DNA from 2 places in the Frankia sp. BMG5.23 genome. Region 1 is predicted to be linked to the other one. Evidence: riboswitches for the same ligand, from Rfam matches in the RefSeq annotation. Region 1 holds a riboswitch; the other holds the start of a gene.
What was found. Region 1 has a riboswitch for thiamine pyrophosphate ahead of BMG523DRAFT_RS01260 (thiazole synthase). Riboswitches for the same ligand answer to the same signal wherever they lie in the genome.

Region 1 (14,400 bases):
CACACCGACGACCATCAAGATCCAGTTAGTGGAAGCGGCATTGGGACCCGAGCCCGTGACGCGGGGGTCCTGGGAAGAGCGAGTACCACGGCTCGTCCTCCGGAGAAGGCCGATCAGACGGCCAACCGTAAGAAGCGCGGCAGCGCCGGAGGTCGCCCGGTCCGCCACGACGCCGCGCTCTATAAAGACCGCAACACCGTGGAGCGCGGCATCAGCAAGATCAAGGAATGGCGGGGTCTGGCCACCCGCTACGACAAGACACCCGAAAGCTACGCCGCAGGACTCCACCTGCGCGGATCCATCCTCTGGCTACGCAGCCTGCCAACCCCATGATCCAAACTCGGAACAGATTCTAGCGGGATCCCGGCGTCGGCGCCCCGTTCGGGGGGCTCTGCGGCGAGGGCGCGCCCACCGTGGTCGGCGTGACATCGGATGCGGTCGTGGCGGGGGTCGGGGTCGTGTCGTCTGTCGGGGTCGTGTCGTCTGTCGGGGTCGTGGCGGGGGTCGGGGTCGTGGCGGGGGTCGGGGTCGTGGCGGGGGTCGGGGTCGTGGCGGGGGTCGGGGTCGTGGCGGGGGTCGGGGTCGGGATGGTCGTTCCGCTCGTGGCACCACCCGGCGCCGGGCTCGGGGGCCCCGGCGAGCCGATGCCGGTGCCGGCAGGGGTGGGAGTGCCGGGGGTGGGAGTGCTGAGGGCGGGCGCGGCGGTGGCCCCGGTCGCCGTGGGCCGAGGTGCGGAGAGCAGCGGCGCCACGTAGGGCGGGGGGGTGAGGGCGTCACCGGTCGGCACGATCGGAGAGATCTGGCGGACGGGTGAGGGGGCCCGGACCGGCGCTGGTGCCCGCGGGCCGAGCCTGCGCCTGACGTCGTCGATGAGATCCAGAGCCGCATGCGCCGGTCCGACCGAGCCCACGGGAAGCGATCTCAGCAGGTTCTTCAGCCCGCGGGACTGCTCGGTGGTGAAGGCGTTCACCGTGGTCCAGGCGTCCGTGTCCCCGGCGGCGACCCGGGCCAGCAGTACCTGCGTGCCGGCGCGCACCTCGGCGATCCAGTCCCGCAGCAGCGCGTTGACCAGCTCGGGGTCGAGGCGGTCCCCGTTGCCGGGGCCGGGCGGGTCGCTCGGCGCGTCGGGGCCATCGGATTCGCCGGCGTCGCCGGAGACGGCGGGTGTGCGGGGACCGGGAGGCCACGTCCCCGCAGTGGGTGACACCGCAGCGGGTGACACCGCGATGGTCGGTGACACCGCGATGGTCGGTGGTGCGGCGGTCGCCGTGGGGTTCACCACCGGCACCCGCGGGCTCGTCTCCGGAGCGCCGGCACCGGTTTCCGGGGCGATCACCCCGCCGTCGTTCACCGTGATCGTGCGCAGTTCGCTCATCCGCAAGCCGGCCATGCCCAGCCGGGTCTTCGCCCGCTCGACCGGATCGCGGACCAGCGACACCTGGAGGTCTTCGACCTGTCGTTTGACGCCGTACAGGGTATCGCCGGGTAGCGAGTCCCCCGAGCTGACCGCGAGGGCCGCCGTGGTGACGGCGGCGGTGAGTGCTCCGGCCAGCAGCGGCCGGGCGGCCCGGGTCATCCTGCCCCGGCCGGAGACACCGCAGGCAGAGACACCGCGGGCACCGGTCCGGCGTACCCACCGCGCGTCGACCGGATCGTTTCCCGGCAGGTCAGGATCGACGCCCTCGGGAGGCGTGCGTGCGGGACGGGTTCTTGTGGGACGGGCCTCGGTCTCGTGGCCCTTCACGGAGGTGCCGGGGGAAACGGCGGCGGGGGAACGGACGGGATCGCATGCCGGGGAGCCGGTGACGGCGGCGAACAGCTGTCCGCGCAGGGCGGCGTGCCGTGCCGGATGCAGCCGCGGTGACGGCAGGTCCCGGAGGGCCGCCACGGTGTCGATCAGCCGCGCGTCGGTCTCGTCATACGGGGGGCGCTGTCCGTCCAGCAGGTCGGCGACCCGCTCGGCCCGCCGTCCACCGCCGGCCATGCCCCGCCACGACGACTCCCGCCACCACGACGACTCCCGCCACCACGACGTCGGCCGCCGCGGGCCGGCGGGCCACCGGCCACGACCACGCGCTGCCTTCACGCCGTCGTCCCCCCGGGGAAGCGGTCGCGGATCTTTCGCCCACCGCGCGATTCGTTGCACAATATGATCAACCTGGTGGAGGATGGCGGCTCAGCCGAGGGGGTCCCACGTTGTGTTGACGTGCACGGTACTTCCTTTTTCGATTTTGCTCCCGGCCTTGGCGGACTGCGATGTCACCCGGTCGCCCGGCCCGCCGATCCAGCCGATACGGTCAATCTTCAACCCCCGGCGCTGCAGGATGTTCTCGGCTTCCCGGTAGCTCTTCCCGACCACGTTCGGCACCGGGACCTGGATCCCGCTGCCGTCGCCCCCGGAACCGTCACCGTTGTCGAACCCGTCGGCCTCGGCTACGGTGAGGGTGACGGTGCCGCCGGGTGAGATCGGCTGCCCCACGTCGGGAGAGACCCCGAAGACCTCACCGGGCTGCACGGCGTCGTTCACGGCGTCGGTGCGCTGCACCACGAGGCCGATGTTCAGGCCGACGAGCTCGGCCTTGGCCTCCTCGAACGACTTGCCGATGATGTCGGCCGGCACCGGCTTCGTCGCGGGGCCCGTCGAAGTGATCACGACGACCTGGTCCTTCGGCTTGAGCGCGGTGCCGGCCCCGGGGTTCGTACCGATCACATGGCCCGCCGGCACCGTGTCACTGGACTGTGGGCTCAGGCCGCCGAGGGTCAGGTCCACTTCGGCCAGCCGGGCCTTGGCCTGGGTCTCGGTGAGGTTCGCCAGGTCCGGCACGCGCACCGTCGCGGGGCCGGAGCTCAGCCGCAGGGTGATGAGCGCGCCCTTGTCGACCTTCGATCCGTCCCGGGGATCCTGCTGGGCGACGTGGCCGACCGGTACCGTGGCGCTGGCGACCGGGTCGAGGTAGGTGAACTGGAAGCCGGCGTCGCGCAGCATTTTCTCGGCGTCGGATCTGCTCAGGTTCGTCAGCAGCGGGACCTCGGTCCCTCCGCCGGACAGGGAACGGAACGCGAGGATCCCGAGCAGCAGGACCAGGACGGCCATGCCACCGACGACGACCGGGATGAGCCCTCGGGAGCGTGGCGATGCGGCGGCCCGTCGCCGCCCGCGCCCGCCACCGCCCCCGAGATAGGCCGTGGCGGTCGGCGAGGGCGGGGAGGCGGATCGATAGAGCGCGCCGGTGCCTGGCTGGCCCGGCCCGGCACCGGCGAACGCGCGCTCCGCGGCGGCCCCCGGCCCGGCGCCCCGGGAGTCGTCGTAGTCCTCGGCCTGGAACGGCTGGGTGTACCCGGGCTCCTGGGGGTACCCGGGCTCCTGGGGGTACCCGGGCTCCCGGGCCCCTGAAGGCCGCTCGGCCAACCCGATCCGTTCGATCTCGCCGGTGAACCCGCTCGGGTAGGCGTCCTGCGGGGGCAGGAACGGCTCGATGCGCCGCAGCTCCGCCAGCAGGGCCGCACCATCGACCGGCCGGCGCGCCGGGTCGCGGGCGGTGGCCCGGAGAACAAGACCGTCCAGCTCGGCGGGAATGCCCTCGATCATGGTGGACGGCGCCGGCACGTCGCCGTGGACCGACTGGTAGGCCACCGACATCGGGGTGGCGCCGCTGTGCGGGAGCTGCCCGGTCAGGGATTCGAAGAGCACCACACCGGCGGCGTAGACGTCGCTGCGGGTGTCGGCGACGCCGTGGGTGACCTGCTCGGGGGCGAGGTACCCGACAGTGCCCATCACCACGCCGCCGGTGAGTGCCTGGGTGGGCTGGCTCACCGGACGGGCGAGGCCGAAGTCCGCGACCTTCACCTGGCCGTCGTCACCGAGCAGGATGTTCTCGGGCTTGATGTCGCGGTGGATGATGCCGGCGGCATGCGCGGCGGCGAGGGCCTCGATCACGGGCTCGATGATCTCGATGGCCTCGGTGACCGGGAGCCGACCCCGGGCGCCCAGGTGCTGGCGCAGCGACCGGCCGCGCACCAGCTCCATCACCAGGTAGTTGACCAGACCGGCGGGGATGTGGTCGGAACCCTGGTCGAGGATGGAGACGACGCGCGGGGTGTTGAGCCGTGCCACGGCCTTGGCCTCGCGATGGAAACGGGTGACGAACTCCGGGTCGTGATTGAGAGTGGGATGCATGACCTTGAGGGCGACGAGCCGGTCCAGCCGGTTGTCGTGCGCGACGTACACCGTCGCCATCCCGCCGACGGCGAGCCGTTCCTGCGCCGTGTAGCGGCCGTCGAGAAGCCGACCTACGACGGGGTCGGCCACGGTGGCATCCACGAGGGAGAGTTTACGATCGTTGTCGAAGGATGCCGCTACCGAGCCCCGCGAGGTTAACCCGGATACGTCGTTCGAGCGAGAAGTACCTCGTCGCGCAGCATGGTGTCCACCGGGTGAAACCCGGGTGCCCACATTGAATCGGTTCTCAAGGCCGCGATGATCGTCGACGGGCGTGGATCAGTGTCGCAGATCGGCGTCGCAGATCGGCGTCGCGGCGGGACACCCGAAGCCGCGGCCAGGAAGCAGCGGTTACACTGTCGATTGCTCCGGGGAGCCCACGGACGTGGGCTGAGAGGCTGGCCAGTATCCCGTCGGCGACCCGTATACCCGATCGCGGTCATGCGCGCGTGGGGAGGATGAAAGATCGTGTCGCAGCACCCCCTACGTCCTGCCGGTTCCCGTCCCGGCGATTCTCCCCCCGACGGTTCCTGTCCCGATGGCCTCGCCGGTGAAGGTTCCGCCGTCGGCGGCGGGGGTGGTGGTGAGGCCGGACCCGGTGCCGCGGGGGCGGACGATCTCGTCATCGCCGGGCGGGCCTACGGCAGCCGGCTGCTGATCGGCACCGGGAAGTTCGCGAGTCACCGGGTGATGCGGGACAGCCTCGTCGCATCCGGTGCCACCATCGTCACCGTGGCGCTGCGCCGGGTCGACATCGGCCGGATCGGTGACGGCGACGTTCTCGACTTCATCCCGCCGTCGATGACCCTGCTGCCCAACACCTCGGGCGCGGTGGACGCGGCCGAGGCGCTGCGGCTGGCCCGCCTCGGGCGGGCGGCGACGGGCACCGGTCTGGTCAAGCTGGAGGTCACCCCGGATCCGCGCACCCTGGCGCCGGATCCGCTGGAGACCCTGCGCGCCGCCGAGCTCATGGTGGCCGACGGCTTCACGGTCCTGCCCTACTGTTCGGCCGACCCGGTGCTGGCCCGCCGGCTGGAGGAGGTCGGCTGCGCCACCGTGATGCCGCTGGGCAGCTGGATCGGCTCGAACCGCGGGCTGCGCACCCGGGACGCGATCGAGGCAATCGTGGCGAGCGCCGGGGTGCCGGTGGTCGTGGACGCCGGGCTCGGGGTGCCCTCGGACGCGGCCGAGGCGATGGAGATCGGCGCGGCCGCGGTGCTGGTCAACACCGCTATCGCGGTGGCCGCCGATCCGGCGCGCATGGCGCGGGCCTTCGCGCTCGCCACCGCCGCCGGCCGGTTGGGTTTCCTGGCCGGCCGAGGGGCTGCCGGCCCGGCCACGGTGGCGTCCGCCTCCTCCCCGCTCACCGGGTTCCTCGGCGCCCACCCGTCACCGGCGTCCCACCCGTCACCGGCGTCGCCCGTGCCCTCGGTGTCCCGGGCGACGTCCCCGGCTGCGGTGGTGGGCGAGGCGTCCAGGTGAGCGCCCCGCCAGGGGAGTTCGCGCGCGAACTTGCCGGTCACGACCTGGCCGGGCTGTCCGCGATGTCGCGGCGGGCCACGTCCGCCGAGGTGGACACGGTGCTGCGGCGGGTTCGGCCCGGATCCGGTGGGTCGGCCACCCCCCGGATCGGTCTCGCGGAGCTGGCGATCCTGCTCTCACCCGCGGCCACCGCCCGGTTGGAGGAGCTGGCGATTGCCGCCCGGGAGGCGACCCTGCTCCGGTTCGGTCGGGCGGTCCGGCTGTTCGCCCCGATGTACGTGTCGAACGCCTGCCTGTCGTCCTGCACCTACTGCGGCTTCGCCAAGGGCCTGCCGGTGGTGCGCCGCACGCTGGACCTTGAGGAGGTGGTGGCGGAGGGACGCCTGCTGGTCGACCGGGGGTTCCGTCATCTGCTGCTCGTCTCCGGCGAGCATCGCGTCGAGGTATCGGCCGACTACCTCGTCGCGGTGGTCGAGCGGCTACGGCCGATGTTCCCCTCGATCAGCATCGAGACCCAGACCTGGTCGGACGACACCTATGCCCGGCTGGTGCGTGCCGGGTTGGAGGGAGTCGTCCATTACCAGGAGACCTACGACCGGGCCCGCTACGCCGAGGTGCACGTCGCCGGCTGGAAGCGTGACTACGACCGGCGGCTGTCCTCGTTCGAACGGGCCGCGCGGGCCGGGGTGCGCCGGCTCGGGATCGGCGCGCTGCTCGGGCTCGCCCCGGACTGGCGCGCTGACGTGCTCGCGCTGGCCGCGCACGCCTCCTTTCTCTCCCGTCGCTACTGGCGGACCGAGGTCTCGATCGCGCTGCCGCGCATCAAGCCGAGTGCCAGCGGGTTCCCGCCGGTCGTCGTCGTTGACGACGCGGAGTTCGTCCAGGCGTACGCGGCCCTGCGCCTGTTCGAGCCGGACCTCGCGCTGTCGCTGTCGACCCGGGAGCCGGCGGTGCTGCGCGACGGGCTCGTCCGCATCGCCGTGACCACCATGAGCGCCGGCTCCTCCACCGAACCCGGCGGCTACACCACGCCCGGCACGGCCCAGGAACAGTTCTCGATCTCCGACGAGCGTTCGCCGGCACAGATCGCCGCGATGCTCGCCGAAGCCGGGTACGAGCCGGTGTGGAAGGACGCCTTTCCGCTTGTCGACCCGGTGCGGTGACGGCGGCCCGGCGTCGCGGGTCGTCGATAGTCTGCTCGAATGCAGCGAATAGTCGTCGTGGGCGCGGGAATGGCGGGGGGCCGGGCCGCCGCCGAGGTGCGCGCGCGTGGTTTCGCGGGAGAGGTGATCCTGCTCGGGGCGGAGCCGCACCGGCCCTACGATCGTCCGCCGCTGTCCAAGGCGGTGCTCTCCGGCCGCATCGACGACACGACGTTGCCCTTCGACCTCGACGGGGTCGAGGTGCGCCTCGGACGGCGGGCGACGGGCCTGCGACCGGGCACTGTGGAGACCGACGCGGGGCCGCTGGACTACGACGGCCTGGTGCTGGCGACGGGAGCCGACCCGGTAACCCTGCCGGGCGACGGCCCACAGCGGGTCCTGCGTTCCATTGACGACGCCCGGGATCTGCGTGGCGCCCTGCGTCCCGGCGTCCGGCTCGTCATCGTTGGTGCCGGCTGGATCGGCGCGGAGGTCGCCACGGCGGCGGCAGCGATCGGTGCCGAGGTCACCGTCGTGGAGGCAGCCGCCTCGCCGCTGTTCGCCGCGCTCGGCGCGCAGGTGGGCCGGTGCACGATCGCGTGGTACGCCCGGGCCGGGGTTACCCTGCGCCTGGCCACGGCCGTGGAGCGGGTCACCCCCGACGGGCTGGTGCTGGCTGGCGGTGAGGAGCTGATTGCGGACGAGGTTGTCGTCGGCGTCGGGGTGCGGCCCGGCACCGCCTGGCTCGCCGGTTCCGGGCTCGCCCTCGACCGGGGAGTCGTGGTTGACGAGCATCTCGCCGCCCGGTGGACCCATGGTGCCGACGGTGCCGACGGCGACCGGCCGCCGGTGGTCGCGGTCGGTGACTGTGCTGCTTGGTGGTCGCGTCGCTACGGTCGGCGGCTGCGGGTCGAGCACTGGGACTGCGCCCAGCAGTCGCCCGCGGTCGCGGTCAGCACGCTGCTCGGCGGGGAGGCCGTCTATGACCCGGTGCCCTACTTCTGGTCGGAACAGTTCGGCCGCATGGTGCAGTTCGCGGGACTCCCTTCGGCAGAGGCTGCCCCGGTGTTCCGGGGCGATCCGGGCGTCGTCGTGCCGCCCGACGGCGGGCGTCCGTCTGGCTGGTCGGCCGGGTGGTTCGCCCCGGACGGCCGTCTCGAGGCGCTGGTCACTGTGGGGCGCCCGATGGACATGGTCGCCGGTCGCCGGTTGATGGCGGCCGACGGTATCCCGGATCGGGAGCGTTTCGCCGATATCTCCGTGTCGATGAAGGAACTGGCCGCGGCAAGTCGATGACGCCCGGTGACGACCCGGTGTTCCCGGTGCTCCGGATTTTCCAGGCGTTCCAGGCGTTCCAGGCGTTCCGATCGGCCGGACGGCGGGATTTCTGGATATCAGGATCATTGGTACTCTTGCCCGGCATTGCGTTATGTATGCATCCTTGTGTAAATCTTTGCGCGGATCTTTATTTGGATCTTTGTTTGATGACCCCAATCGCCGGAACGTCGGGAACAGTCACTAGAGTGCGGAGACGTGCCTCGCATTCACCTGGTGTCGAACCTGGCCGGTGTGAACGCGCTCGGCGACCATTTGCGGGCAGCGGGTCTCGGCCCGACCTCGGCACGGTCGGCCGACGCGCTTCTCGTGCTCATCGACCGTCCGCTCGACCACGTCGAGCAGGAGTTGCTGGACCGGGCCCGGCAGACCGTCCCGGTCCTGCTCGCCGGGCCGACCATGCGGGCGCTGCCGCCGGGAAGTCCGCTCATCGAGGCGTCCGGTTTCATCCCGGGGCGGACCACCGCGCCCTACGACCTGCGGTTGACCGTCGGGCCGCAGGGCGGCGCGGTCATGGCCCGGTCCGCGGACTTCCGCCCCCGGGAGAGCTGGATCATCCCCGACAAGATTGCCGACGACGTGGAGCGGCTGCTCCTGGTCCGGCACGAGATGGGCGAGCATCCCGTCTGCACCTGGCGGCCCTCCACGGGCCTCGGCATACTCACCCTGGGTACCGGTCCCGCCGTGCTCGCCGATCCCGCCTACCAGCGGCTCGTGGGACGTTGGCTGCGGCACTGCCTCGGCGTGCTCGACGCCGCGCCGGCCAGGGTCGGGCTGCTGGGCACCCCGGACATCACCGGGACGCACCACTCGGCGGTGGACGCGACCGAGGGCCTGGAACTCGCCGCCCTCTGCGACGGCGGTGCCGGCCGGCTCCCGGCGCACGCGGCGGGTCGCCCGCCGCGCCGCGTCGACGACCCGGACGACCTGGTCAACGATCCGGATCTCGGGGTCGTCATCGTGGCCACACCGACCCACACCCGTCTCGAATGGGCTGGTCGTGCGCTGGAGGCCGGCAAGCACGTCGTCGTGCACGCCCCGCTCTGCCTGTCGACCCCGGACGCCGACCAGCTCGCGGAGCTCGCGGAGGCCCGGTCCCTGGTGCTCGCGGTGTATCCGGAGGGTCGGGACGACCCGGGCTACCGGGCGGTCCGCGCCGCCGTGCACCGCGGCGCCGTCGGCGAGCCGCTGCGGCTGGACGCCCACCGGGGCGGCTTCCGCCGGCCAGCCGGCACCTGGCACGACGACGAGCGGATCAGTGGTGGGCAGCTCCATGATCGGGGCAGCGCCTGCGTTGACCAGATCCTCGCCCTCGTTGACGAGCCCGTCGAATGGGTCAGCGCGTCCACCGTCAAGCGGGTCTGGCACCACGTCAGCAACGCTGACCACAGCCGGCTGCTGCTGCGTTTCGCGAGTGGGGCCGAGGCGCAGGTCACGGTCTCCGATCTGACGGTGGCCCGGCGCCCGCGGTTCGAGGTGCTCGGGTCCACCGGCTCGCTGATCCTGGACGGGGCTTTCCGGGACGGCGGGGCTTTCCGGGACGGCGGGGCTTTCCGGGACGGGGAGGGGAAGCTGGTGCCGCGGTTGGGACGGCACGCCGGTCGTCGGTCCGAGGTCGAGGCCGAGGCCGAGATACTCGAGGCGGAGGCGGGGTCGCTCGTGCTGATCACCCATGACGGGGTGCGCAGCCACATCCCGCTGGCACCCACCTCGGGCAGTACGTTTCACCGGGACCTGGCGGACTGTCTCGTCTCGGGCTGGCCGCTGTCCGGCTACGGCGTGCAGACCGCCCGTCCGGTGGTCGCGGTGTTGGAGGCGGCGGTGCGCTCGGCGGCCGCGGGCGGCGCCCAGGTGGCTGCGCTCTGACCCGTTCCGGCCGGACCGTCCCGGCCGGAAACCGCCTGGTCATCCCCTCGCCGAGGGGCGCGGCCAACGTCCGCGGCCGCGCCGGCACCATACGACGCCATCGAGACTTAGGTGTTTACTCTTGACCATGGACTGGCTGACCCTGCCTGACGTCGCCGATCAGCTGCAGGTTCCCGTGACCCGTGTCCGGCAGATGGTGCGCGACCGGACGCTACTGGCCCGGCGGGAGGGGGGCGTCCTGCGGGTGCCTGCCGATTTCATCCGGGACGGCGCCGTCGTCAAGGGGCTGCCCGGCTTGCTCACGGTGCTGGCCGACGCGGGGTTCACCGATGAGGATGCGCTCGACTGGATCTTCCGGGAGGATCCGAGTCTGCCGGGCACCCCCATGCAGGCACTTATCGAGAACCGTGGCAAGGAGGTCAAACGGCGGGCCCAGGCGTCGGCCTTCTAGCCCCGGCCCGGTCCCGGCCGTACCCACCGCCCGCACGGCGGGCGCTGCTCCCGTAGGGTCGAAAAATGGTCGATCGTCCGCCGCACTTGCACCCGCGTGCGCACCCGGAGCCGCTCGCCCGGGCGCGGGTCGTCGTCAATGGTGCGCCGCGGGGCATCCCGGGTGGCCAGCCGCTGCCCGACCTGCTCGCCGAGCTGGGCCTGCCGTCTGGTTCGGTGGTGGTCGAGCACAATGGCGTGGCTCTGACGCCGTCCGAGATTCCCGCCGTCCGGCTCGCCGACGGCGACATTTTGGAGATCGTGCGTGCTGTCGCCGGAGGTTGAGGGATCGTCGCCGCGCGCCGGTGGGCCAGCCCGGGCGGACCGGTTGCGGCGGCTGGCCGACGCCCGCCTGTACCTGTGCACGCCGCGTCGGGCCGAGTTCGACGCCTTCCTGAGCGCCGTGGTCGGCACGCCCGAGGCCCCCGGGGTCGATCTGATCCAGCTCCGGGAGAAGGGGCTCGAATGGGACGAGGAGCTCGGCGGGCTGCGGCGGGTGCAGGCCGCCGCCGGCGCCAGGGGAGTGCTGGTCAGCGCGAATGACCGCGCCGACCTCGCCGCCTTCGCCGGGGTCGACATCCTGCACGTCGGTCAGGGCGACATCCCGCCGCGGTTTGCCCGGCGCCTGGTGGGCCCGGACGTGCTGATCGGACAGTCGACGCACGATCCCGACCAGTTCCTCGCGGCGCTCGCCGACCCCGACGTCGACTACGTGTGCGTGGGGCCGGTGCACGCCACGCCCACCAAGGAGGGCCGGCCGCCGGTCGGCCTGGGTCTGCCCCGGCTGGCCGCGCGGCACGCTCCTCCGTTCGCTCCGGGCGTGAAGCCGTGGTTCGTCACCGGTGGCGTCGGTCCGGATACCCTGGATCAGATTCTTGCGACGGGAGCGCGCCGCGTGGTGGTCGTGCGGGGCCTCACCGGGGTCGAGGATCCGGCCGCGAGCGCTGTTGCCCTCGCTCGGCGTCTGAGAGCTGTCTGAGAGTTGTCGATGCGCCGTCCGAGCCGCCGATGCGCCATCTGAGCTACCTCGCGGTCCTGGCGGGATGCCTGCTCGGAACGGCGCCGCTTGAGGTGTTTCTGGGCACCCGGGTGTACGCCCGGCCGGTTCGGCTGCTGCTGACCCTCGCCCCCGTCATCGTGATCTTCGTTGTCTGGGACCTGTTCGCCGTCTCCGCGGGGCACTGGAGCTTCGACCGGCGCCGCATCACCGGGATCCTGCTTCCGGGGGGCCTTCCCCTGGAGGAGCTGCTGTTCTTCGCCGTGGTGCCGATGTGCGCGATCCTGACGCTGGAGGCCGTGCGCGCGGTGCGGGGCTGGGACGTCGGCGACGAGCCCGCCCATCCGAGCGCGACGCGTTCCGATGGGACTCCCGATGGTGATCGGCCGTGAGCTACACGGCCCTGGCGGTCGTCGGGGTCGCGTTGGCGATCGCGATGGACCTGTGGGTCCTGCGGACCCGGCTGCTGACCCGGCGGGTTTTCTGGACTTCCTATGCGATCATCGCGTTGTTCCAGTTGATCTCCAATGGGATCCTCACCGGGTTCGGCATCGTCGTCTACGACCCCCGCCGGATCCTCGGCCCGCGGATCGCGCACGCTCCGGTCGAGGATCTGCTGTTCGGCTTCGCGCTGGTGACCCAGACGTTGGCATGGTGGGTCTGGTGGGGGCGCCGGCTGCGGGGCGGGCCGCCCGGCAGGCCTCGCAGCCGGCGGACCGGGGAGAGCCGGGAGGCCAGCGACAACGGCGACAACGGCGACAACGGGGTCAATGGGGAGAATCGGGGCATCCCGTCTCGACCCGAGGGCCGAGAGAGATCTCGGCGTACTTCGTGACGGAAACGAGCGAATTGGTCCCCTAGCGAGAATCCGTCGGCTTAATCTCGTCACGATGACGCATGATGGTGCGGGGGGCCCGGGATCGCCGGGACGTCACCGTTCTCCCTGGGGGCGTTCAGGCCGGATCCTGCCGATCCGGTGGGGACGCATCATCGCTGTGGTGGCTGTGTTGGTCGTCATCGTTGCGGGTCTGGTGGTTGTGCGTGGGCGGATGGCCGGCGACCATCGTGCGGGTTCCTCCGGAGGCAGGCCGGGTGCGCCGGTCGCAGCGCCGGCACCCACGCCCGGTGACGAGGACGGGCCGGCGGACGTGACGGCGGCCCCGGTCACTGCCCGGCCGGGTGCCGGTCCGGCCCTTTCCACCGCGTCCGCGGCCTCCCCGAGCACCGGCATCGGGTCGGTTTCGCCACGGGTTGCCCCGACCGCCGCGAGGCCGCGGACCGGACCGCCGCCCGGGTCACCGGCCGTCCCGGTCGCTGCGCGGCCCGCCGGCCCGGCCCTAAGCCTGAGCTCGACCAGGGTCGACCTGGGTGACGTCGACTCCGTCTGGCGGCTTGACCTGCGTGGCGAGGGCACGGCGCCGGTCGACGTCGTGATCGGCGCCAGCCCGTCCTGGCTAACCGTGGTGCCCGGCCGGTCGCGGATCGATCCGGGGGCCGTCGTCCCCCTGGTGATCACTCTTGATCGGGCGGCGGCACCGTCCGGACCGATCGATGTGACCGTTCCAGTCAGGCCCCGCAAGGGTGATGGCGGGGGCGACGTGCGGGTCACCGCCAGGGTCGACGGCTCGCCACAGGTGGTGTCGATGGTCGCGGCGCCGACGACGCTGTACCCGTCCGGCTGCGCGCCGGCCGCGAGGGTGACCGCGTCCCCGGTGACCGCGTCCCCGGTGACCGCGTCCCCGGTGACGGTGTCCACGGTGACGGTGTCCGTCGTGGACGCGACCGGCATCTTCGCCGCGGAGCTCGTGGTGAACCTCCCCGACGGAGGCAGGGCTAGTGTGTCGCTGGTCCTTGACCGGGCGACGGGTAACCGGTCGACGTGGTCCGGCCCGGTGGGCCCGGCCCGTGTGGCCGGGGCGATCACCTACACGGCCACGGTGACCGATCTCGACGGGCGGCGCTCCCGGGCACCGGGATCCCTCACCGTTCTGCCCTGCCCCTCCTGACCGGCGCGGTGACGGTGACGGCGGTGACGGCGGTGACGGCGGTGGGAAAGTATGGCGCCGCCCGGTTCGGGGGGTACCGGGCGGCGCGGTATAGCATGACAGGTTGGCCGGGACGCGCCAAGGTTCCGTCGGGTGGCGCAGGCCCAGAGACGGGTGCCGCAGGCCCGGGGCGCCGCGGTACGCGATGCACGCGCCGTCGGGCGCCGGAGAAAACGGGTGGGTGAGGTCGTGGACGCTGCTCTCGGGGATGTCGGTGTGCCGCGTCAGACCGGGCCGCAGCCGGCCGTGGAGCGGGCCGGCCGGGACGGTGCCGCGCGGTGGCGTCGGCCCCTGCCACCGGTCGAGCAGGTGCGTCCGGGACTGTGGAGTATTCCCGTCCCGTTGCCCTGGGCCAAACCGGCGCACGTGTTCGTGTACGTTTTCGAGACCTCCACGGGCCCGTTCCTGATGGACGCGGGCTGGGACTTCGACGAGGCGTTCGACGAGCTGCAGGCCGGACTGGCGATGATCGGGATGTCGGTGGCCGACGTGCGGGGCGTCGTGGTGACCCATGCGCACCTGGACCACTACGGCCTGGCGAACCGGATCCGGGAGGCATCCGGGGCGTGGGTCTCGTTGCATCGCCTGGACGAGGCGATGCTCCGGCACTTCGAACATGGTTACGCCGACCGGATCTCCGAGCTGATGATCCGGGCCGGGGCGCCCGCCGAGATGACCGAGCGGCTGCTGGCGGGCTACCAGCAGCCGGCCCCGGGCCTATCGCGACCCGACATCCTCCTCGAAGACGGCGACCGGCCGGACATCCCGGGCTGGGATCTCACCGCGCTGTGGACACCGGGCCATTCGCCGGGACACCTCTGCTTC
Region 2 (16,692 bases), on a different contig from region 1:
CGGTTGCAACGCGTCGGTGTTCGGGCGGTTCGACGTCTGCGAGCCGGCGGGCCAGGCGCTGTTCGGCGCGGGCGAGTGCCTCGTCGCGTGCCGGGAGTACCTGGTGGGCGCCGAGGCGTGCAGGTCTGGCGGAGCGGGGCGTCGCTGGTGGCGAACGCGCAGGGCCGCCGCCGTCCGCAGACCGAGCAGACCGCTTCCGGGAGTGTGAAGCAGTTCACGCAGATGTCGGGCTGGTCGTCGTGCGCGCGCAGACCGGCACCGCCGCGGTAATCACGTCGGCGGGCAGCGACGGGTCGGCGGCCGCGACCGCGGCGGTCACCGCCACCCGGCGGGCCGCCGCCGTCGCGAGCCGTGACGCCCAGGGGCTGGTCATGACCCGACCCCCGGGCCGGGGATGGCGGTGATGTCGGCGCGCCGGGGCCGGCCCCAATAGGGCTCGACCAGGTCTCCGGGCGCGCAGCCGAGGATGTCGCAGAGCGCGGCGAGTGTGGCCAGCGACAGCCGCTCCGGGATGCCGGTCACCAACCGGTAGACCTGCTCGCGGGAGAGCCGGACACCCCGCTCGGCGAGCAGCGGGACCAGCGCCGTCGTCGCGAACAGCCCACGCTCGGCCATCAGCTTCCGCAGATGCCAGTGGTAGCCGACCTGCGCGCTTCAGTCGGTGGCCAACAGCCCATTCAGTCGCGACAGCGTGGGTTCGTCCGGCACGGTGGAGCTGCCGCCCGCCCAGGCGCCGATGCGCGGCCGCAGCCACTCCCGGAGCTCGACCGCGGCGACGGCGATGCGGTCGAGCTCCTCGGATCCGAACCGGGCAGGCAGCGCCTCTCGTTCGGCCGTGCCGACAAGCCCCGTGAGCTGGAGCCAGCGCAGGTAGCTCCAGCCATCGGCGATCAACTCGATCGGGCCGTCCGCCGAGAAGGCGAGGCTGTTGACGAAGTCCAGCACCGGATGATCGCCCAACCCGATCAGCACGTCCGGGTTCATCGGAGACCTCCCCTCGAGCCGATCACCCAAATAACCACTCCACTTCCTCTTGAGAGGTTACTCCCTCGCCAAAGTAATCGTCTTAGATATCTTTTTTAGATATCTTTTATGGACCACCGGGGCCGCTGCGCCCGCTGAGCCCCCTGCGCCCGACGGGGCCCGCCGCTGACCGGCGGAAGCCCGTCGGAACGGTCGGTCAGGAGTTGGCCACAGCGGTCAGGAGTTGGCCACCGGAAGGTAGATCCGATTGCCGGCGGCGTTGAACTCGGCGGCCTTCTCGCGCAGGCCGGCGGTGACCGCCTCGTCGCCGGCCGGGTCCGCGCCATGCCCGGCCGGGTCCAGCCCGTCCCCGCCCGCGTGTGCCCGCACCTGGTGGGAAATCTTCATCGAGCAGAAGTGCGGGCCGCACATCGAACAGAAGTGCGCCGACTTCGCGGCCGGGGCCGGCAACGTCTCGTCGTGGAACGCGCGTGCGGTGTCGGGGTCGAGCGCGAGGTGGAACTGGTCGGCCCAGCGGAATTCGAACCGGGCGTCCGACAGGGCGTCATCCCAGGCCTGCGCGCCGGGATGACCCTTAGCGAGGTCGGCGGCGTGCGCGGCGATCTTGTAGGCGATAACGCCGGCCTTGACGTCGTCCCGGTCGGGCAGGCCGAGATGCTCCTTCGGGGTGACGTAACAGAGCATGGCGGTACCGGCCCATCCGATCATCGCCGCCCCGATCGCGGAGGTGATGTGGTCGTAGCCGGGGGCGATGTCGGTGGTCAGCGGCCCGAGGGTGTAGAACGGCGCGTCGTGGCACAGCTCCCGCTGCAGCTGCACGTTCTCCTCGATCTTGTTCATGGGCACGTGCCCGGGTCCCTCGATCATCACCTGGACGTCGTGCTCCCACGCCACCTGCGTCAACTCGCCCAGGGTCGCGAGCTCGGCGAGCTGGGCCTCATCGTTCGCGTCCGCGATGGACCCGGGCCGCAGGCCGTCGCCCAGAGAGAACGTGACGTCGTACGCGGCGAAGATCTCGCACAGCTCGGCGAAGTGGGTGTAGAGGAAGTTCTCCTCGTGATGGGCCAGGCACCAGGAGGCCAGGATCGAGCCGCCGCGCGAGACGATCCCGGTCCTGCGCCGCGCGGTCAGCGGCACGTAGCGCAGCAGCACCCCCGCGTGGACCGTCATGTAGTCCACACCCTGCTCGCACTGCTCGATCACGGTGTCCCGGTAGACCTCCCAGGACAGCTTCTCCGGCCGGCCACCGACCTTCTCCAACGCCTGGTAGATCGGCACGGTCCCGACCGGCACCGGCGCGTTACGGATGATCCACTCACGGGTCAGGGCGATGTCCGACCCGGTCGAGAGGTCCATCACGGTGTCCGCGCCCCAGCGGGTCGCCCACACCATCTTCTCGACCTCCTCCTCGATCGAGGAGGTAACGGCCGAGTTGCCGAGGTTCGCATTGATCTTCACGAGAAACGCACGGCCGATCGCCATCGGCTCGGACTCGGGATGGTTCACGTTCGCCGGCAGCACGGCCCGCCCCGCGGCGATCTCCGCCCGCACCGTCTCGACGGGAAGACCCTCCCGCAGGGCGACGAACTCCATCTCCCGAGTGATCTGACCGCGGCGGGCGTAGCCCAGCTGGGTTATGGAAGGCCGTCCCGGCACCGCCCGACGGGGCACTCGCACCCGCCCGTCGAGATCCGTCCCGCCGAGACCGAGCGTCCCAGAACCGGGCGTCCCAGAACCGAGCGTCCCAGGACCCGATGCCCCGGTCCCGGGAACGGTCCGCCGCTCATCCGGCGCGGTGTCGCCACGCTGGGCGATCCAGCTGTCCCGCGTCGCCGGCAGACCCCGGCGCACATCGATCGTCACCCCCGGATCGGTATATGGACCGGAGGTGTCGTACACCACGACGGTGTCACCCGTGGTCAGCACGATCTCCCGCATCGGCACCCGCAGATCGGGATCCGCTCCGACCAGCCAGGTCTTGCGGCTGCCCGTCAGCGGACCCGTCGAGACCGCCGTCATCCCCGCGGCCGAGACGGACGACGAGGAGGACGAGGACGAGACGGACGGGGAGGATGCGGCGGACGACAAGGATGAGGTGGACGGGGACGAGGTGACGGCCTTCGAGGTGGACGAGGACGAACGGTCGGTACGCGACACCATGTAAGACTCCCTACGCCGGCATTACCCGGACAGGTTCCTGCGGTCGGCGGCCCCAGCCGCCCTCTCAGCCCCTTGGCGGAGCTCCCGCGATCAACTTCGACGCTTGTCGACAGTAAGACACCGCCGGCCCGCTCGCCACCCCTTCCGGTTCATCCGACGCATGCCCTACACCATCGGGCGACGTGAAGAGCCCTGTTCCGCCGGACCCCGGTTTCTCTGCGTGGCGGGGAACGCCGGACCAGCTCAGCGGTCCGGGGCCGCCGCCGGCCCGGAACTCCCGCCCAGGTAGGCCGTCTCGATGAGCTCGGGATGCGCGATGAGATCCGCCGCGCTCGCCGACAGCGCGATCCGGCCCCGGTCGAGAACGTAGCCACGGTCGGCCACCTGCAACGCGAGCGAGACGAACTGCTCGACCAGCAGCACGCCGGTCGACGTCTCGAGGGCGATCGTGCGCAGCAGGGCGAGCAGCTGCGGCGCAATCCCGGGTGCCAGGCCGAACGACAGCTCGTCCACCAGCAGCAGACGCGGTCTGCGCACCAGAGCGACGGCCAACGCGAGCCGTTGCCGCTCGCCCCCGGACAGTTCTCCGGCCGACCGGTCGAGCAGGCCGCGCAGCACCGGGAACCAGTCCAACACCCGCCCGATCTCGCCGGATGAGCGCCGGCCGGCCGCCAGGCGCAGGTTCTCGCGGACGGTCAACCGCCCGAGTGATCCTCGTCCCTGCGGTACGACCGCCATCCCCCGGCGGGCGAGTGTGCTCGGCGCGGCCCGGCGCGACCGGTCATCGAGGACCTTGACCCGTCCCCTCGACGGCGTCAGCAGCCCCGCCGCCGTGCGGATCAGCGTCGTCTTGCCCGCGCCGTTCGCTCCGAGCAGCGCCACGATCTCCCCGGCACCGACGGTGAGCGACACGTCCCGGAGCACCGGAACTCCGTCGTATCCGCTCGTGACCCGGTCGAGTACGAGCAGATCGCCCCCGCCTCGGCCGGGGGCCGGCGCCGGGGTGGAGGCGGGCACGGAGTCGAGAGCAGGCACGGAGTCGAGAGCAGACACGGAGTCGAGAGCAGACACGGAGTCGAGAGCAGACACGGAGTCGAGAGCAGACACGGAGTCGAGAGCAGAGGCCGAGCCGGGCCCGGGTCCCGGGGCGGTCCCGGCGCGGTCGCCGCCGTCGGGCCCACCACCGCCCAGATAGGCAGCGCGGACCGCCGGATCGGCGCGCACCTCGGCGGATCGACCGCGCGCGACGACGCGGCCCCCGTCCAGGACGAGGACGTGGTCGCATACGTCGAAGACGAGCTTCACGTCGTGGTCAACGAGCAGCACGGCGATGCCGTCGGCGGCGATGCGGCGCAGCCGGTCGGCGAGCGTCCGGCGGGCGGCCGGGTCGAGACCCGCGGCCGGTTCGTCCAGCAGCAGGACCTTCGGCCTGGCGACGAGGGCGCGGCCGAGAGCCACCGAGGACCGCTCGTCGTGGGAGAGCGTCGACGGCAGGCGATCGGCGATCGTGGCGAGCCCGAGCGACCGGGCCGGATCTGGCCCGGTCGCGGGTCCGGGTGCCCGGGGCGCGACGACGGCCAGGTTCTCCCCGACCTCCAGACTGTCGAAGAGTTCCAGCGCCTGGAAGGTGCGGGCGAGCCCCAACCGCAGCCGCTCATGCGCCGGCAGTCCGACGAGCACGGCACCGTCCAGCGTGACGGTACCCGCGCTGATCGACGCAAACCCGGTGAGGGCGTCGATCAACGTCGTCTTTCCGGCTCCGTTGGGTCCGATGAGCCCGGTGATGGTGCCTGCCGACAGAGTGAAGGAGACATCCTCGAGGATGCGCGTGCGGCCCTGGTCGGCGGCGAGCATGTCGACCGCCAGCAACGCCGTCACGGGGCTCCGCCCGGGTTGACCGGATGCGGGGTCAGGCTCGGCCGGCCCTGGTCCGGCGGCTGCGGGTGTCGCACGTGATCTCCTCGACGCGTTCGCTGCCCAGGACCGGTCCGATGCGTGCCACCCGACCGATCCGCGCGGCCCTGATGATCGGCGCGAGCCGTCCGATGCGGTCGGTACGCGAGCCCGGCCGGACGTAGCACCGCCAGCACCACGACGGCGATCCCGCACAGCACGGACTGGTACTTGCCGAGCCCGGCAACCTGGTCCAGCACGATGAACACGATTCCGCCCGGCACCAGCAGACCGCCCAGCAACGCTCCGCCGACACTCGTCACCCCGCCGGCGGCCGCGATCGCCAGGAAGAACAGCGAGGCCGTGACGCCGAACGAGTCGAAGGACAGACGTCCCTGGCCGTAGCCGATGAGGCAGCCGCCGAGACCGGCGATCGCGGCGGAGAGGGTGAAGGCGAGCACCTTCGTACGACGGACGTCGATCCCGGCCGCGGCAGCGGCCCGTTCGTTCGCGCGCACGGCCAGCATGCGCCGGCCCAGGTCCGCGGTGCGCAGCCGGGCGACTCCGTAGCAGCACGCGGCGAGCACGGCCAACGCCAGCAGCCCGTACTGCGGCCGGGGGAACCCGGCACCGGCGAGCCCGAGATCGAGGCCGAAGATCTTCGGACTCGGTACTACCGACCCGGCCAACCCGCCGGTGACCAGCGGGTTTCCGAACACCACCTCCTGGATCGCGACGCCGGCGACCAGAGTGATCAATGCCAGGTCGATTCCACGCAGCCGCCGTGACAGCACCCCCAGCAGCAGGCCCGCCACGGCGGCGGCACCCGTGGCGAGCAGGGGTGCGATCGGGAACGGCACGCCCAGCTCACCCTGGAGTCTGGCCAACAGGAAGCCGGCGACACCGGCGAGGGTCATCTGTGCCAACGAGAGCTGTCCGACGTACCCGGTCAACACGACGAACGACAGACACACCACGGCGCCGGCAAGGCTGCGTTCGAGGCCGAGCCGGTAGGGGCCGGCCAGCACGAGGATCGCGACCACCCCGAACGGCACACCGACCGCGAGGTGGCGCAGGGGAGACTCCGGCGGGTCGACCACCGGCATCGGAGCCGACACGGCGACGCCCGCGGCGCGACCGGGAATGAGATCCCCGCGCCGGCCCGCCACCGCGATGACCAGAAGCATCGGAAGCAGCGCGCGCAGTCCCGGCTGGTTCAACCAGGAGACGTCCTGTTGCAGCGGGATCAGGACGGCCTGGGTCATGCCGAGGCCGAGAGCTCCGACGACGGTCAGACCGAACGAGGACAGGCCACCGAGCAGAGCGGCGGCGAGCGCGGGAACGACGAACAGCGAGTAGCTCGTCGGATTCAGCGCACTGATCGGCGCCACGAGGATCCCGGCGAGGGCGGCGAGCACGGCCGCCATGACCCAGTTGACGGCGGCGATCCAGCCGGGCCGCCGGCCGAGAAGCGCGGTGGTCTGCTCATCCTCGGCGACGGCGCGGGTAGCCAGGCCGAACAACGTCCAGCGCGACATCGCCCACAGACCGGCGGCGACCACGATGACCGACGCGGCGAGCAGCAGCCGGTCACTCGCCACGGTCACGCCCAGCAGGGACAGCGGTGACTGCGGCAGCACCGGGCTGAGGAACCTGTTGTCAGATCCGAACTGGAGCACGGCGACGGCCTGCAGCGCGATCGTGAGGCCGACCGCCGCCACGACCGTCATCAGCGGCTGGGCACGCCGCAAGGGCCGAAAAACCACCAGATAGGATGCCAGTGCTAGAATTGCCGCCATTGCGAGGGATACTGACAGGGCTAGCCCGAAGGTGGGCGTGTCGGTGAGATGAATTCTTGGCGGCATCCCGACGACGGGCAGTACGAGGTCCCCGACCTCCCGTAGTTCTGCGTACTGGTAGGTGGCGTACATAGCGAACGCCCCATGGGCGATGTTCACCACGCCGGACGCGCGGTAGGTGAGCACGAGCCCTAGCCCGAGCGCCGCGTACACGGCCCCCGGGCCAAGGCCGAGCAGCAATGCTGCTATATACGTTGTCACCGGGCCCCCGTAGACGCATCTATTGCAGATAGAGAGATCCGAACTGCGATGAAGACCGGACGCATGGTCACACAACAGTCCCCGTCCGGCCGGTCGACGGTCAAGCCCCCAGAACTGGACGACAGAAGTGTAGCTTCACGAGCCGTGAGACAAGCCTCCCGCATCCTCCTCGCGTTCTCCGTAGCCTTGTCCGTCGTTGTCGCCGGGTGCACGAGTCAGCGCGGTGGCTCGTCCGGCGCAGCTGCCGGTGGCAGCGCGGCGGCGAGCCGCCTGACCGGGCCTGCGGTCACTGTCGGCTTCGTAACGGTTGAGAACAGCACTGTCGGGTCATACCCGGAGACCCGGAAGGCCGCTCAGGCCGCCGTGGACTACGCCAACACCTCTCTGGGCGGGCTCGACGGTCGACCGCTCCGGCTGATCAGCTGCGCAACCGACGGCTCGCCGGAGTCCTCCCAGAACTGCGCCAACCGGCTTGTCGCCACGAAACCACTCGCGGTGGTCGGCGGGATCGATTTCGGCGCGGAGGCGGCGATGCCGATATACGAGACCGCCCACATCCCGTACGTCACCGGCTCTCCTCAACTGAGCGGAGAACTCGGCTCACACAACGCCTTCGCATTTTCCGGCGGTTCGCTCAGCGAGCTGCTCGGCCTCACCGACTATCTGACGAACATCCGGCATGTGCGCAGCGTGCATGCCCTGTACCTCGACCTGCCCGGCCTGCTGTCCGCCGCTATCCAGGGATCGCAGAACGTCCTGCACCATAAAGGTGTGTCCGACGTCAAACTGGTGCCGGAGAAATCCGACGCGGCAGACTTCGCGCCGGCCCTGACCCAGGTCGCGGCGGGCAAGCCGGACGCGATCATCGTGGTGTTCCAGGCGGCGACGTGCACCCGGATCGTCCAGGCCGCGGCGGCGCTGAACATCCGCAGCGACATCTACTTCATCGGTCCCTGCACCACCCCCGCGGTGCCGCGCGCGGCCAGCGGCCGGACCGACAACCTCTACTTCGCATCCAGCTACCTACCGGTCGGGACGAGCGATGGTGACGCCGACACGGCGGCGTTCCGTAAGGCGATCCCGGAGGCCGATCGGTCCTCGTCGTCGCAGGGATCCTTCTCCGCCGTCCTCAACATCCGGTCGCTGCTGGCCGGTACCGCCCAGCCGACCTCGGCCGCCCTGCTCACGGCGCTTCGCGCCTCCCACGACCGCCCGAACGTCATGGCCCATCCGTTCACCTGCGACGGCAAGCAGATCGACATCTTCCCGGCGATCTGCAACACGGCGGTGCGGCTGCTGGCGTGGAAGAACAACACGTTCACCGATGTCACCGGCAACTGGCTCGACGGGCGCCAGCTCATCAAACTGATCAACTGACCACGTTCGCCTAACAAGCCGTCCGGCTCGTGCTCATCCCCGCTGTCACACGCACGGGCCGGTGGCGCAACCGCTCACGCAGATCTCGACCGTCAGATCTCGACGGTCAGATCTCGACGACGGCCTGGGCGAACTGGGACTGGTACAGCCGGGAGTATGGGCCATCGGCGGCCAGGAGCTCGGTGTGGGTGCCCTGTTCGACGATGGCTCCGTTCTCCATCACGAGAATGGTGTCCGCGTCCCGGATGGTCGACAGCCGATGCGCGATGACGAACGCGGTCCGCCCCGCCCGCAGGGTCGACATCGCCCGTTGGATGAGGACCTCGGTACGGGTGTCCACCGAGCTCGTCGCCTCGTCGAGAACCAGGATCAGAGGTTCCACGAGGAAGGCGCGGGCGATGGTGATCAGCTGCTTCTCCCCGCCGCTCACGCCGACCCCCTCGTCGTCGAGCACGGTGTCGTAACCCGCGGGAAGAGTGCGGACGAACCGGTCGACGTGCGCGGCGCGGGCCGCCGCCACAATCTGCTCGTGGGTGGCGCCCTCCGCACCGTAGGCGATGTTCTCCGCGATCGTTCCGCCGAACAGCCAGGTGTCCTGCAGGACCATGCCGATGCTGGCCCGCAGTTCATCCCGCGACATCGCCGCGACATCGACCCCGTCCAAGGTGATCCGTCCGCCGGTGACCTCGTAGAAGCGCATCAGCAGGTTGATCAGAGTGGTCTTGCCGGCGCCGGTCGGCCCGACGATCGCGACGGTGTGACCAGGTTCCGCGACAAGTGACAGGTCCTCGATCAACGGCTTGTTCGGTTCGTAGCGGAAGGAGACGCGTTCGAAGGCCACCCGGCCACGAAGCCGCTCCGGATGCGCCGGAACCGCCCGGTCGGGTTCCTGCTCGACGGTGTCGAGCAGGTCGAACACCCGCTCCGCGGAGGCCACCCCGGACTGCACCAGGTTCGCCATGCTGGCAACCTGGGACAACGGCTGGCTGAACTGCCGAGAATATTGGATGAACGCCTGGACGTCACCGATCGACAGCGAGCCGGACGCGACCCGCAGGCCGCCGATCACAGCTACCAGCACGTAGTTCAGGTTTCCGATGAACAACATCGAGGGCTGCATGAGACCGGAGATGAACTGCGCGCGCCAACTGGCGGCGTAGAGCCGCTCGTTCTGCTCACGAAAGATCTCCGCGGATTCCTCCTGCCGGCCGAACGCCCGCACGAGCGTGTGCCCGGTGTACATCTCCTCGATATGGGCGTTGAGACCACCGGTGATCCGCCACTGGGCGACAAACTGGGGCTGAGCCAGCTTGCCGACCCGGGTCGCCATCATGATCGACACTGGCACCGTGACCAGCGCGATCAGGGCGAGGATCCAGGAGATCCAGAGCATCATCGATAGCACGCCCACGATCGTCAGCGTCGACGCGACAATCTGCGACATGCTCTGCTGCAGGCTCTGCCCGAAGTTGTCGATGTCGTTGGTGACCCGGCTGAGCACCTCGCCTCGCGGCTGACCGTCGAAGTAACGGACGGGCAACCGCGAGATCTTCGCCTGGACGTCGCGGCGCAGATCACTGATCACTCTCTGCAGGGCCAGGTTCGCCAGCCGGGCCTGGAGCACACCGCACAATCCGGACACCGCGTAGACGACCACGACCCCCAGCAGCACGACACCGATGGCATCGAAGTCCATGCCATGACCGGGGGTCACGTCGAGCGAGGCGAGCAGGTCCGCCTGGGTACCGTGGCCGGTGGCACGCAGCTGCGCGACCGCCTGTTCCTTCGTGCTGCCGGCTGGCAGCCGCCGACTGAAGATCCCCGCGAACACCAGGTCGGTGGCGTGGCCGAGCAGGCGAGGACCGATCACGCTCAGGCCGACGCTCAACGTCGCCAGGACCACGACGGCGATCAGCAGGTGACGCTGCGGTCGCAGCAGTCCGAGCAGCCGGCGGCTCGACGCGGCGAAGTCCATCGACTTCTCCGTCGCGCCCGGGCCCACGAAGAACCGAGCGGGCCCGGCCGTCGGGGCCGGGCCGCGGCGCGGTGCCGGTACCGGGCTGCTCATGCCGCCTCCTCCTCGGTGAGCTGGGAGAGCACAATCTCGCGGTACGTGGTGTTGTCGGCCATCAGCTGCTGGTGGGTGCCGACGCCGGCCACCTCACCGTGGTCCAGCACGATGATCTGATCCGCATCCCGGATGGTGGCGACCCGCTGAGCGACGATCACCACGGTCGCGGCGGAGGTCTCGTGGGCGAGCGCCCTGCGCAGGCGGGCGTCGGTGGCGTAGTCGAGGGCCGAGAAGGAGTCGTCGAACAGGTAGATCTCCGGGCCGTGAACGAGCACGCGGGCGATGGAGAGCCGTTGGCGCTGGCCGCCGGAGACGTTCGTGCCACCCTGGGCGATCGCGGTGTCGAGACCGTCCGGCATGGCTTCGACGAAGTCCTTCGCCTGCGCGATCTCCAGCGCGCGCCACAGTTCGTCGTCGGTGGCGTCCGGATTTCCGTAACGCAGATTGGTCGCGACGGTGCCGGAGAACAGATACGGCTTCTGTGGAACCAGGCCGACGGTCCGGGCGAGCAGCGCCGGGTCGAGATCGCGGACGTCGACACCGTCGACGAGGACGGCGCCCTCGGTGGCATCGGCCAACCGCGGGACCAGACCGAGCAGCGTTGTCTTGCCGCTACCGGTGCTGCCGATGATGGCTGTGGTCTGACCCGGCCGGGCGCGCAGGCTGATTGCGCGCAGGACCGGCGCCTCCGCGCCCGGGTAGTGGAACCCGACGCCCCGCAGTTCCAGGTCACCGTGGCGGCGCAGCTCCCGCACCGGGTTCTGCGGTGGCAGGACCGTGGAGTCGGTCTCGAGCACCTCCTGGATGCGCTCCGCGCACACCTCGGCGCGGGGAATCATCATGAACATGAAGGTGGCCATCATCACCGACATCAGGATCTGCATCAGGTAGCTGAGGAAGGCTGTCAGCGCGCCGATCTGCATCTGGCCGGCGTCGATACGGTGGGCACCGAACCACAGCACGGCCACGCTCGAGAAGTTGACCACGGTGAGCACGAGCGGGAACATCAACGCCATGAGTCGACCGAACCGCAACGAGATGTCGGTCAGTTCGGCGTCAGCCACCGCGAACCGGCGCCGCTCATAGTCGTCCTGGACAAAAGCGCGGATCACCCGGAGCCCGGTGATCTGCTCCCGCAGGATCCGGTTGACGGCGTCCAAGCGCTCCTGCATCGCCCGGCCCAGCGGCCGCATCCGTCGCACGATCAAGCTGATGATCACTGCGAGGACCGGAGTGATCGCGACGAGCAGGAGCGAGAGCCCGGCATCCTGGTTGACCGCCAGGATGATGCCGCCCAGGCACATGATCGGCGCGGAGACCATGAGCGTGAAGCTCATTAACATCAGCATCTGCACCTGCTGCACGTCGTTCGTGGCCCGGGTGATCAGAGAGGGCGCGCCGAAGCGGCCGACCTCCCGGGCCGAGAACGACTGGACCCGGTCGAACACCGACGCCCGGATGTCCCGACCGAGCGCCATCGCCGTCCGGGCTCCGAAGAAGACGGCGGCGCCGGCACAGACGATCTGCACGACGCTGACACCGAGCATGAGTCCACCGATACGCATGATGTAGCCGGTGTCGCCGATGACCACTCCACGATCAATGATGTCGGCGTTGAGGGTGGGGAGGTAGAGCATGGCGATCGTCGCCACCAGCTGCAGAAGGACCAGTATCGAGATCGGCCGGCCGTAGGGGCCGAGGTGAGCCCGCAGAAGTCGGATCAGCATACGGTCCCTCTCGGTGGCGGCTGGTGGTCGAACCGGTAGATCGCGACAACGGTGAGTAAGCACACTGCAGACGTGTTGCGACCCTACGACGTCAACCCAACATCAGGTCAAGGCATTTTCAGTGCCGCGCACTGGAGAGTCGAGGGTCAGTGCCGCGCACTGGAGAGTCGAGGGTCAGTGCCGCGCACTGGAGACATGGCGGCTACCTCATGTCGGATACCTGCCGGGGATGTCGGCGAGCGGTGCGGGTCCGCCGAAGAGGCTGCCCTGGCCAAGGCCGCAGCCGCTGTGCGCGAGGGTGGCGGCCTGCTTCGCGTCAGCGATGCCGGTGCCCAGCAGTGAAATGCCCAGTCCGCGGATGGTGGCGAGGAACGCCGTGCGCAGCGTGCCGTCGTTTTCTTCTTCCCCGGGGGTGCGGCCGTCGGTCAGCGATTCGGTCAGGTGCCGGGTGGCGGCGGCGTCGAGCACGATGATCTGGACGGGAAGCGGCAGAAGGGGATCGAACGAGAGGTCCTCGGCGTCGGGATAGGTGATCGCGAGCCTGATACCTCGTGCGGCCAGTCCGCGCAGCGCCCGCAGGGCAGCCTGATCGGTGTGGTGCGTCGCGCCGGCGACGCGGAGCACGAGAGCATCGGGTGGCAGGTGGTGGACGGTCAGAGCATTGACCACCTCGGTCGTGAACCGGGCGTCAGCGGCATCGAGGATCGAGACGGGGATGTGGAGGGCCACCTCCGGATGGCCCGTGCTTCGGTATCGGCCGAGGTCACGGCAGGCCCGGTCGAGCAGGATGTGCTCCAGTGCGGGGGCCAGCCCGGTCTGCTGGGCGGTGAGGGTGAGACGGTGGTGGGGAACGGATCGGGAGGACGGGTCGTCCCACCGAAGCGCCGCCTCGACACCGACGGTCCGACCGGTGTGGAGCTCGATGATCGGCTGATAGCTGACGTTGAGGGTACCGCCGCCATCCTCGCCGCGTACGGCGTGGGTGAGGCTGGTGCGCAGGGCGTCCTCGGCGCTGGCGGGGCACAGCTCCGGCCGGTACACCACCAGGGTGCCCTTACCCCGCCGTTTTGCGGCGTACATGGCGGAGTCCGCCTGTTTCAGCACGCTTTCCGCGGTGGCCTGAGTGCCGGGGTCGACAACGACCAGCCCAATGCTGGCCTGGGTTGTATGAACCGTTCCGGCGAGTACCAAGGGTACGCGGAGTGTTTCCAGGATCCGCCGCCCGATGGACTCGGGGTCGACGCAGCCGCCTTCCAGCAGGACCGCGAACTCGTCGCCGCTGATGCGGGCAACCGTGTCGGTGCTACGGGCGCAACTCGTCAGCCGACCCGCGGTTACGCGAAGCAGGTCGTCGCCGGCCGCGTGCCCGAATCTGTCGTTGACGCTCTTGAAGTCGTCGAGGTCGCAGAACAGTAGTGCAAGCTGCGTGTCGTCCTGCGTATTGTCGTGGAGGCGCCGGGCAAGTCCGCGTTGCAGTCGGGCCGTCAACAGCGTGCGGTTCGCCAGGTCGGTCAGCGGATCGTGCAGGGCCTGGTGGTGCAGCTGTCGTTCGCGGGTGTAGCGGTGGGCGTTGTCCAGGCACAGCGCCGCGCGGGCGGCCAACTCCTCGGCCAGGGCCAGGTCGTCGTCCTCGTAGGGCTCTGGTTGCCGGGAGCGGCAGAAACTGGCCACCCCGAACATCACGTCGCGGGCGCACAGGGGGACGGTGATGAGCGAGTGGATCCCCTGCGCGAGGAGTTGCTCGACGCGTTCGGGGTCCTGGGCCTGCCAGCCGGGAGCCGCGTGCAGGTCGGCCTCGAGCACCGCTCGCCCGCTGGCCAGGCACCGAGCCTGCGGCGTGGAGGGCAGGAAGCTGATCTGGTGACCGGCCGGGTAGAGAGCGAGGCCTTCCTGGATGCCGTGCAGGGCGGCGCGGCGCAGCAGTGCGGTCGGACGCAGCGAGTCCTCGCCCCGCAGAACAGACTCCGACAGGTCCACCGTGACGACGTCGGCGAGTTCGGGCACGGCTGCCTGGGCCAGTTCCTCGGCGGTCCGAGTCACGTCGAGGGTGGTCCCGATGTGCATACTGGCCTCGTACAGCAGGGTGAGGCGTCGCCGTGCCGCCACCGCGAGACGGCCGATTCCCTGTTCCCCGATCGCCAGCAGTGACGCGCCGATGGCGGGCTGCCGGCTGGCCGGGTACGCACTGGCCACGGGTGTGCTGGCCGGGCGGGTGGCGTCGGGTGCACCCGCCGGCAGTCGCGGCGTCGGCCTGGGCGCGCTGAGCGCGGCATACGGCAGGAAAAGCCCCGGCGCCGACGGGGCACCGGCGTCGGCCCCCCGCGGCTGGCTGTTGAGGTGTCCTGCCACAGCCGCGGCGCTGGTCATGAGGCGACGGGGCGGCCCGAAGGGAAGGACGACCTCGACGGCCAGCCCGGCCACTGCGGAGTGCGTCCGTACCTCCCTGCACACCAGCGTGGCAGTCTGACCGTGCGGCAGGGATACCTCGATGGCGGTCGGCCGGCCCGCTGCGATCAGTTCAGCGGCCTTCTCCTGCAAAACCAGCCGAGTATCGTGCTTGATCTCGATGCCGGACCCGGCATCGAGATCAAGCGGAAACTGTGCGCCGCCAGCCGGTATCCGCATCCGGTGTTTGGCCTGCCGGTACGCCAGGAGCAAGGCGCGTTCCCGCTCGCTCGCCTGTTCCAGCAGGCGATGTTCGATAGCGCGGCCAGCCTCCCCCACCATGGCTTCCGCCGACGGATTCGCCTCGGCGAGCCTGCAAATGAGGCTGAACACGCCTTCGATACGCCCGCTGAGGGGGTCGCGGACGGGAGCGGATATGCACGCGTCCGGTTGGTAGAGGTCAGCAAAGTGCTCGGCGCCCGAGACGCGGGCGGGGCGCCTTTCCACGAGGGCGAGGGCTACGGCGCTGGTGCCGACCAGGTGCTCGGCGACGCAGAACCCAGGGTGTAGGCCGAAGGATGCCTCACCGACCCGGTGCGCCAGTATTCTTGCCTGGTCGTCGGTGAGACACACGCACACCCAGGTCCCGGCGATCATGGATGCCAGTCGGTCGAGTACCGGGTCGGCCGCGCGGACCAGGCGCGTGTCCAGATCAAGATCCGGATCATAGACGGGGGAGCACCGGTCCGGGCTCACGTTCAGTACCTGGCTGCGCCACCACGAACCCAAAATCGCGTTTTGTGGTCCTTCCGCTACCAGGTCCCCCGTCAGGAATCGTTCCCGCAGGTGAGCGCTGTTACGCTGCGCAAGGTCATCCCAGATGTCCACGATGATTTCACCTCCCTCCTCGGGAGCCCAGAGGTTTCCGCGTCACCCTCCTGGCCTGCGCGCACATTCCACACCATCAAATCTACTACACCATTGTGGGCCTGCTGTCGCCTACGGAATGCTCCGATCTGCGAGCGACGCCCGAGATGAGACCGGTATAAGCACGTATGCGATGCTGGCGACGCTACCGGTGGAGCGGGACGGCATAGTCGATCATGTCGTTGTGATCATGCGGCCGGCATTCTGTTCGCGCGGCGGCGCGGCACGGTCCGAGCACGCTCGACCTGCCGCGGCGGCTCAGAATGCCGCGCGAGCTCCGACCGCGGGGGCGTCGACGTCCACGATCTCCTTACCCAGCGGCAGCAGCGAGACCGGGATCAGTTTGAAGTTCGCCAACCCGAGCGGGATACCGATGATGGTGAGGCAGAGTGCCAGGCCGGTGGTGAGATGTCCCAGTGCCAACCACCAACCGGCCAGCAGGATCCACAGCACGTTTCCGACCAGGGACGCCCCGCCGGCGCCGGGTCGGTCGACAATGCGCCGTCCAAACGGCCACAGGGTGAAGTTCGCCATCCGCAGGGCGGCGATCCCGAAGGGAATCGTGACGATGAGAATGAAGCACACAAGCGCCGCGAGGGCATAGCCGACGGCAAGCCAGAAACCACCGAATACCAACCAGATGACGTTGAGCACGAGGCGCATGAGCTGACCCGCTCTCTCCCGATCCGACACCGGGATCGTGGTGAACGCCGATGGCAAGCCTGCCGGAAGCATCAGCGCCACTGTCGATCGGCCGCCACTCGTCGATCGGCACCGACTTTATCGTACCAATCCAGCCCAGGTCGTCCGAACACGACCGTCCGAACACGGTCAGGTACACCACGATGACACACCGTCAGGTACACCACGATGATCTGCCCCGGGGACGCCATCGCAAACGGAGTGGATGCCACGCGGCCCGGCACGTTCCGGCCCTGCTCGCTACTGTCATGACAGCAGTCCATGCCGGCCGGTCGCGACCGACCGGCCGCGGCCGCACGAACGCAGGTGACGTACGCCGCCGCCTGGCGCAGGCAGCTTCCCGGCCACGGTCGTCGGTATCCAGGAGGTGAGCCGGTTCGGGTAGCCCAACCGGCTCCCGCCCGCC

Region 2: another riboswitch for thiamine pyrophosphate. It lies ahead of thiC (phosphomethylpyrimidine synthase ThiC); the one in region 1 lies ahead of BMG523DRAFT_RS01260 (thiazole synthase).

The regions. Positions count from the first base shown of each region.
Region 1 is NZ_JDWE01000002.1:38,096-52,495, forward strand. Features, by position in the region: partial or broken gene BMG523DRAFT_RS01245 (transposase) at 100-333, shown strand; gene BMG523DRAFT_RS25110 (DUF5667 domain-containing protein) at 353-2,086, opposite strand; gene BMG523DRAFT_RS01255 (Stk1 family PASTA domain-containing Ser/Thr kinase) at 2,177-4,309, opposite strand; TPP riboswitch at 4,579-4,692, shown strand; gene BMG523DRAFT_RS01260 (thiazole synthase) at 4,844-5,701, shown strand; gene thiH (2-iminoacetate synthase ThiH) at 5,698-6,864, shown strand; gene BMG523DRAFT_RS01270 (NAD(P)/FAD-dependent oxidoreductase) at 6,904-8,139, shown strand; gene BMG523DRAFT_RS01275 (Gfo/Idh/MocA family protein) at 8,377-10,044, shown strand; gene BMG523DRAFT_RS01280 (Rv2175c family DNA-binding protein) at 10,172-10,495, shown strand; gene thiS (sulfur carrier protein ThiS) at 10,561-10,818, shown strand; gene BMG523DRAFT_RS01290 (thiamine phosphate synthase) at 10,799-11,512, shown strand; gene BMG523DRAFT_RS01295 (lycopene cyclase domain-containing protein) at 11,542-11,922, shown strand; partial or broken gene BMG523DRAFT_RS01300 (lycopene cyclase domain-containing protein) at 11,919-12,212, shown strand; gene BMG523DRAFT_RS01305 (hypothetical protein) at 12,529-13,536, shown strand; gene BMG523DRAFT_RS01310 (MBL fold metallo-hydrolase) at 13,669-14,400, shown strand, end outside.
Region 2 is NZ_JDWE01000013.1:2,616-19,307, forward strand. Features, by position in the region: gene BMG523DRAFT_RS25240 (hypothetical protein) at 215-373, opposite strand; gene BMG523DRAFT_RS08410 (helix-turn-helix transcriptional regulator) at 370-627, opposite strand; gene BMG523DRAFT_RS08415 (ABATE domain-containing protein) at 655-984, opposite strand; gene thiC (phosphomethylpyrimidine synthase ThiC) at 1,201-3,003, opposite strand; gene BMG523DRAFT_RS24335 (hypothetical protein) at 2,900-3,148, shown strand; TPP riboswitch at 3,135-3,242, opposite strand; gene BMG523DRAFT_RS08425 (ATP-binding cassette domain-containing protein) at 3,388-5,022, opposite strand; gene BMG523DRAFT_RS08430 (ABC transporter permease) at 5,019-7,097, opposite strand; gene BMG523DRAFT_RS08435 (ABC transporter substrate-binding protein) at 7,242-8,474, shown strand; gene BMG523DRAFT_RS08440 (ABC transporter ATP-binding protein) at 8,581-10,542, opposite strand; gene BMG523DRAFT_RS08445 (ABC transporter ATP-binding protein) at 10,539-12,272, opposite strand; gene BMG523DRAFT_RS08450 (diguanylate cyclase) at 12,480-15,545, opposite strand; gene BMG523DRAFT_RS08455 (YccF domain-containing protein) at 15,843-16,247, opposite strand.